Linked DNA regions of Prochlorococcus marinus XMU1411. The protein of the gene in region 1 interacts with the protein of each later gene in a pairwise test. Links are inferred from orthologs where the notes say so. Each region holds a gene or a part of one and is shown on either strand. Other genes may lie near its edges.

The links. The genes of interacting proteins can lie anywhere in the genome.
Region 2: the proteins of cysE (region 1) and cysK interact in binary tests that used the Escherichia coli proteins (3 or more experiments, as listed by UniProt). The link is inferred for Prochlorococcus marinus XMU1411 from one-to-one orthologs.

What each region holds. Positions count from the first base shown.
Region 1 is NZ_JAAORI010000006.1:100,816-105,241, reverse strand. Bases 1,457-4,426 are described here. They hold cysE (serine O-acetyltransferase), read right to left. Parts: upstream 3,324-4,426; coding sequence 2,589-3,323; downstream 1,457-2,588. Other genes in these bases: infC (translation initiation factor IF-3), read right to left, coding at 4,395-4,426; HA145_RS09130 (GntR family transcriptional regulator), read right to left, coding at 3,330-4,316; secA (preprotein translocase subunit SecA), read left to right, coding at 1,457-2,580. Also shown: more of secA, read left to right, coding at 1-1,456.
Region 2 is NZ_JAAORI010000003.1:75,544-79,076, forward strand. Bases 1-2,805 are described here. They hold cysK (cysteine synthase A), read right to left. Parts: upstream 1,994-2,805; coding sequence 1,007-1,993; downstream 1-1,006. Other genes in these bases: queA (tRNA preQ1(34) S-adenosylmethionine ribosyltransferase-isomerase QueA), read left to right, coding at 1-1,004; HA145_RS02120 (PLP-dependent transferase), read right to left, coding at 2,078-2,805. Outside these bases: more of HA145_RS02120, read right to left, coding at 2,806-3,533.

The DNA of each region.
Region 1 (4,426 bases):
AGACATTTTGATGTTCAGTTAATAGGTGGGATGGTTTTACATGAATGTCAAATTGCTGAAATGAAGACTGGAGAAGGAAAAACTCTTGTTGCAACATTACCTTGTTACTTAAATGCTTTAACTGGGAAAGGAGTTCATGTTGTTACCGTAAATGATTATTTAGCTAGAAGAGATGCTGAGTGGATGGGACAAGTTCATCGTTTTTTAGGTTTATCCGTTGGTTTGATTCAGCAAGATATGAGCCCAGTTGAGAGAAAGAAAAATTACGACTGCGACATAACATATGCCACTAATTCCGAATTAGGATTTGATTATCTAAGAGATAATATGTCTACAGATTTTAATGAGGTAGTGCAAAGAAAATTCAATTACTGTGTGATTGACGAGGTTGATTCAATATTAATTGATGAAGCTAGAACACCTCTTATCATTTCTGGACAAGTTGAAAGGCCACAAGAAAAATATCAAAAAGCTTCGGAATTAGCTTTGGCATTAGTCAAAGCAAAAGAATTAAGTAAAGATGGGATAGATCCAGAAGGGGATTATGAAGTTGATGAAAAGCAGAGAAGTTGCATATTAACAGATCAGGGTTTCGCGAAATGTGAAGATTATTTAGAAGTGAGTGATTTATATAATCCTCAAGATCCTTGGGCGCACTATATAACTAATGCTTTAAAAGCTAAAGAATTATTTACTAGAGATGTTAATTACATTATTAAAAATGATGAAGCTGTAATAGTAGATGAATTTACAGGTAGGGTGATGCCAGGAAGGCGCTGGAGCGACGGACAACATCAGGCAATAGAAGCAAAAGAGAATCTTAAAATTCAGCCTGAAACTCAAACATTAGCATCAATTACTTATCAGAATTTTTTCCTCTTATATCCTGGTTTAGCTGGTATGACAGGAACTGCAAAAACTGAAGAGGTTGAATTTGAAAAAACTTATAAATTGGAATCAACAGTTATACCGACAAATCAAACAAGGAAAAGACAAGACTGGTCAGATCAAGTATTTAAAACAGAGATAGGAAAATGGAAAGCTGTTGCGAAAGAAACCGCAAAAATTCACAGAGAGAGCAGACCTGTTTTAGTTGGTACAACAAGTGTGGAAAAGAGTGAGTTATTGAGCTCCCTTTTATCCGAAGAAAATATTCCACATAATTTGTTAAATGCCAAGCCTGAAAATGTAGAACGTGAGGCGGAAATTATTGCTCAGGCTGGTAGAGCAGGAGCTGTTACTATTGCTACTAATATGGCTGGGAGAGGAACAGATATAATTCTCGGTGGTAATAGTGACTATATGGCAAGACTGAAACTAAAAGAGATCTTAGTACCTTTATTAGTTAAGCCAGATAATGAGCATAAGCCACCGATCCCTAAGCAAAGAAGTTCAAAAGCTAAGAGTGGCTTTTCTTCAAAGAAGGTTTCAAATTTGAAAAAAAATATTCCAGACATTTCAAAAAGTCTTTTTCCTTGCAAACTAGATGAAGAAATTGAAAAGAAACTGTCTTTTTTATCTAAAAAACTTGTTGAAAATTGGGGAGATAGACAACTTTCTATCTTGGAACTAGATGACAAGATAGCTACAGCTGCAGAAAAGGCTCCAACAGAGGACAATTTGATAAAGCTGTTGAGAGAATCTTTATCAGATGTTAAAAAAGAATATGAAAAAGTTTTGATTAATGAAGAGGAAAAAGTAAGAGAAGCTGGTGGTTTACATGTAATAGGTACTGAAAGACATGAATCAAGAAGAGTGGATAATCAACTTAGAGGTAGAGCAGGAAGACAAGGTGATCTTGGAAGTACCAGATTCTTTTTATCTTTAGAAGATAATCTATTAAGGATTTTTGGAGGCGATAGGGTTGCAAATTTAATGAATGCATTTAGGGTTGATGAAGATATGCCTATTGAGTCAGGAATGCTTACTAGGTCTCTTGAAAGTGCTCAAAAGAAAGTTGAGACTTATTATTACGATATTAGAAAACAAGTTTTTGAATATGATGAGGTAATGAATAATCAAAGAAAAGCAGTTTATAGTGAAAGGATAAGAGTCTTGCGAGGAATTGATTTAAAGAAGCAGGTAATAGGATATGGAGAGAGAACAATGAGTGAAATTGTAGAGGCTTATATTAATCCTGATCTTCCTCCAGAAGAATGGAATATTGAACAATTAATTTCTAAAGTCAAAGAATTTATCTATTTATTAGATGATCTTAAAGCTGATCATGTTAGCTTGTTGTCAATAGAAGAATTAAAAAACTATCTTCAAGAGCAAATGCGAATAGCCTATGATTTAAAGGAATCACAAATAGACAAGATACGTCCTGGTTTGATGAGAGAAGCTGAAAGATTTTTTATATTACAGCAAATTGATAATTTATGGCGAGAACATCTTCAATCTATGGATTCTTTAAGAGAATCAGTTGGCTTGAGAGGTTATGGACAAAAAGATCCTTTAATTGAATATAAAAATGAAGGATATGATATGTTTCTTGAAATGATGACTAATATGAGACGAAATGTAATTTATTCAATGTTTATGTTTCAACCTAAAACTGAAACGGGTGACAAAAAGTAAATCAAGATTTAATCGTCTCCAAGAAATTCTATAATTTCTTTGTCTTTAAGATTTTGTGCGTTACCAAGTTTAGAAGTATCAATTAATTCTGAGTTAGCTAGGCATTGTATAGTTTTTTGTAATTTGAGAATTTCATTTTCAAGCAGATCTATTCTATCCATTAAATTTTTTATTACATTAGCTTCTGCATCCGGTAGGGCAGAGTGAGCTAATGGATTTATTTTGACACCACTTTGATGTACTACTCTGCCAGGAACTCCAACCACAGTACTATTCCCCTCTACATTACGAACTACCACCGAACCAGCCCCAATACGGGTATTAGATCCTACTGTGATGGAGCCAAGAACTTTTGCACCAGCTCCAACCACAACATTCTCCATTAAGGTTGGGTGTCTTTTCCCATGACTTTTACCAGTCCCTCCTAATGTCACTCCTTGATAAAGTAGACAATTATTGCCTATCTCAGCAGTTTCACCAATTACGACTCCCATGCCATGATCTATGAAAACCCTTTTACCAATTTTCGCCCCAGGATGGATCTCAATGCCGGTAACGAGCCTATTTAAATGACTTAATAAGCGAGGAACTAAAGGAATTTTTAAATGCCATAATTTATGAGTAAATCTATGAATAACTATTGATTGAAAGCCAGGATAGCAAAGAAAAATTTCTAATATTCCTCTAGCAGCAGGATCTCTCTCTTTGATTATTTCTATATCTGATCTAAAAGTTTTTAGCATTTTGGTCTAATTAATAACTCCAATTTCTTTTTTTAGTTGACTTATTGTTTCGAGACTTAGATAATTCTTAGAGCAAACTATTTTAGGTAATCTCATAATTTGCGACCGATTTTTTAATAATGTATTTTCTACAACTGACAAACTAGGCCCATCACATACTACGTGATTTGAAGCTTTTAAAAGTGAAAGTAATCTGCTTTTATTATCTGAGATTGCCGTCATAAGCATTAATTCACTGCCACGCATGCTATGAATGATAACTTCTGCTGCCCTCAATAAACCAGGACTAATGCTAACAATACCTACACAACTGCCAGCATTAAGTTCTTTGAGAATTTTTAATTCTTTTTGAAAGTCGCTCAAGTCAACTGCGATAGCACGAACCCCATGTTGTTTGGCGACTTTTTCTAGAGGTTGTAAAAAATATCTGCTAGTTACAATAGTACCATTATTTGAATTACTCAAAACTTTTTCTAATTCCTCCATAGGGACAACTTCTACTGGAACATTAACTTTTGGGGAGAGGTCTTCTGCTATAAGCATAGAGGCTCCTATATCTTCTCTAGGAGTGCTAACTATAATTCTTGTGCCACATTTAATTCGCCAATCAATTTCATTGGTTAATATTTCTCTTGTTTCTTGTAGGGTACAACCAAGATTTATAAATTGATCAATAGCCTTTTTTGCTTCTTGATCCGGTATTTTACTGATTTTATCTTTTGAGTAAACTGATTTTTTAAAGTCCTTTTTAGTAAGATTATCTCGCACATAGATACCTGATCCAGCTATAGCTTCAACAACTCCATCTATTTCAAGTTGTCGATAAACTTTGCTTATAGTGTTTCGATGGAGTCCAGTTTGCATTGCAAGTTGCCTTGTGCTGGGAAGTCTGTGACCTGGAGGATAATGTCGTGCTGCTATTGCAAAGCAAATTTGATTATATAGTTGTGTTGATGCTGGGATATCACTTTCTTGTTGAATATGGAATCTCACTTTAGAAAAATCCTGACTAATTAATTTTTAACCGTAGTGACACTTTAACATTTGTCATAGTTTTTACGTAATTATTAATCACTCTACTTCTTTTTTAATCAAAGGAGTTT
Region 2 (3,533 bases), on another replicon or contig:
TAGTTAGAAATAGTTTTTTAGAAGAAGACTGTTTAACTAATAAATTTACCAAGAATCTTTTAGATGAATTTAGAGAAGGGGATCTTGTAATTGTAAATAATACTAAAGTTATGAAAGCTAGGTTAAAGGTTGAATTAGAAAATAAGACATTAGTCGAATTATTAGTTTTAGAAAGATCCCATGAATGTGTTTGGTTATGTTTGGCAAAGCCAGCAAAAAAGTTAAAAATAAATAGAAAATTAAAATTAAAATCTCCAATAGCACAAGATATTTATTTAATTGTTGATGGAGTTGATGAAGAAACTGGAGGGAGATTTATTAAATTTCCTGGAAATATAACTTGTCTCAATTCAATGAATGAACTTCTTGATAAATATGGGGAAATCCCTCTTCCTCCTTATATAAAAAATTCCGAAGAAGAATCTTTTCATGAGAAAAGTTATCAAACTGAGTATGCAACAAATCCGGGGGCAGTTGCTGCACCAACAGCTGGTTTACACTTAAGCAAAAGTCTTATTTCCAATCTAAAAAAAAAAGGCGTAATAATCTTACCGATAACTTTGCACGTGGGTTATGGAACATTCAAACCAATTGATCAAGAAGATTTAAGTAACTTAAAACTTCACAAAGAATGGGTAAGTGTTAATAAGGAAGTAGTGGAGGAAATAAAAAGAATAAAGAAAACAGATAGAAAAATAATTGCTATTGGTACAACTAGCGTAAGAGCTCTTGAAAGTTGTTATTCTCACGAAATTAATGACTTTATTCCCATAGCTAAATACGTAGATTTAGTAATTAAGCCAGGTTATAAATTTAAGGTAGTTGATGGATTATTAACTAATTTTCATCTCCCTAAAAGTTCATTATTACTTTTAGTAAGTGCAATGATTGGTAGAGAAAGATTATTAGATCTGTATAAGAAAGCCATAAAAGAAAAATTTAGATTCTTCTCTTATGGCGATGCAATGTATATTTCACCAGATTCAATACTGGAGAAAAAATAGATTTAGGCTTTGACTGGTTCTTGAATGATTCCGCTTGGAACTTCAGTAAACATAATTGATGATAAATACCTCTCTGCTAAATCAGGTAGAACAACTACAATTGTCTTCCCAGCATACTCATCTTGTTCAGCTAATCTAACAGCAGCAGCAGCGGCAGCCCCACAAGATATTCCTACTAATAGACCTTCCTCTTTAGCTAACCTAAGAGCCATCTCAATTGATTCGTCATTAGTTACTTGTTCGACCTTATCAACAATTGATAAGTCAAGGTTCTTAGGAATAAATCCTGCTCCAATTCCTTGGATTTTATGTGGTCCAGATTTAACCTCTTCTCCATTCATTGTCTGTGTAATAACAGGACTGTGTGATGGTTCTACAGCTACAGAAGTAATATTCTTGCCCTTCTCTTGCTTAATGTATCTTGAAACTCCTGTAATTGTGCCGCCAGTTCCAACCCCTGCAACTAAAACATCAATTTCACCATCGCAATCATCCCAGATTTCTGGTCCAGTAGTTTTGAAATGAATTTCAGGGTTTGCTGGATTATCAAATTGACCTGGCATGAAATATTGAGAAGGATTACTTTCTGCAATTTCTTTAGCCTTAGCTATTGCTCCAGGCATACCTTTAGATGCCTCTGTTAAAACAATTTCAGCACCCAACACTGCCATAACCCTTCTTCTTTCAATTGACATGGATTCTGGCATTGTAAGGATCAGTTTATAACCTCTTGCTGAAGCAGTAAAAGCTAGAGCAATTCCTGTATTTCCAGAAGTTGGCTCAACAATAGTTTTGTCTTTTGTAAGCTTCCCACTTTTCTCTGCATCCCAGATCATGTTTGCGCCAATCCTACATTTGACACTGTAAGCAGGGTTTCTACCTTCAATTTTTGCAAGTACTGTAGCTTTCGCGTTTTTAGTAACTGATTTTAATTTTACTAATGGAGTGTTTCCAATAGCAAAACTGTTGTCCTCATAAATTTTTGCCATTTATATATTGAGAAAATATATATTAATACTAACTATTATTCAGAAAAAGAGTATATAAGTTTCTATACGGTAAATACTAGGAATTTAGAAATTATTTAGTGCTTCAGAAAAGGTTTTCCATAATTGATCTTGGTCTTCTAATCCAACTGATACTCTAATAAGGTGCGAGGGTATACCAAAACTTTCAGCCCAATCTAACTCGTCATAATGAGCCAGTAAAACATAAGGACAAACTAGAGTAAATTTTGTACCTAAACTAGGTCCTTTAGATACTTTTAGAGAATCATAAAATTTCTTAGCTTTGTTCAATCCTCCATTTAATTCAAACGATAATAAGCAGCCGTATCCTCCATCAGAAGTAAGTAAAGAATTAAAATTTGGACAATTTTCAGGATGGAAAATATTTTTAATCTCGCTATGGGTCTCTAATCTTTTTTTTAATTTTAAACATGCTTTATTTTGTTCAAAAACTCTTTGATTGACATCTCTACTAACTTTCTCTAGATAAACTGTATCTCCATCGGAAAGTATTGGAATATTAATCTCGTTTAATGCATTTCTAAACTGATCAATCCATTTACTTTTTGGATTTAGTATTAATGATCCGGCAAGAATATCACCACTACCTGAAAAAATTTTTGTAAGTGAAGTAAAAACTATATCTGCATGTTCTAGGGAATTTATATTTAAATTTGAACCAATTGTATCGTCAACAATTAAGGGAATATTTAACTTTTTTGCTATTTTTGAAATTTTTTTAATATTTACACATTTGAGCATTGGATTACTCGGTAGTTCAATAATTAATGCTGATGGATTTATTCTTTTGATTTCTAATTCAATATCCTCGCAATTTTCTTCTGTAATTAACTTGGCTCCATGAAAGATATTCATTGGTAATTTAAGTACATCTACATATGGAAAACCAATTTGGAGTGTTGGTTTAGCTGGAAATAATTTATATATGATTTCTAATGATGTATGCAATGCAGACATTCCAGATGAAGTTAAGTGAATATTATTAGAGTTAATTTTTGTAGATTTAGAAATTCTATTTTTTATTCTTTGAGAACATTCATTTACGTACGATTTTGGAGGGCAATCTTCAAGACCGAGTTCTATAGCAGCAGCTCTTGAAGATATACCAAGACCAGTATGTTGCCAAAAAGATTTTGCATAAATACTTCCTTCTTTTTCAGTTATTAAAAAAGCTAAATTATCTCTTTTTTCTATTAATGAAAATTGTTCAGAAGTATTTCTATCAATGTATTTTTTTGCTTTAAAAGCTATGCTTTCATTCGAATATGGCCAGATACTTTTATTGATGTAGTAATTATCCTTTTTTATTTTTTCGCATAATCTTTTCACGATGGGGTTTAGCCCGAACCTTGGGTATATGGACTTTAATAAATTCATACATTCTTTATTTTTTTCCTCGTAATTTTTTACATCATTCCAAGTTGGTAATGCTACAGAAACGGCATGAATACTATCAGGGATTGCATGTCCCAACTCTAAATTTTTCCATATAGGGTTTTTA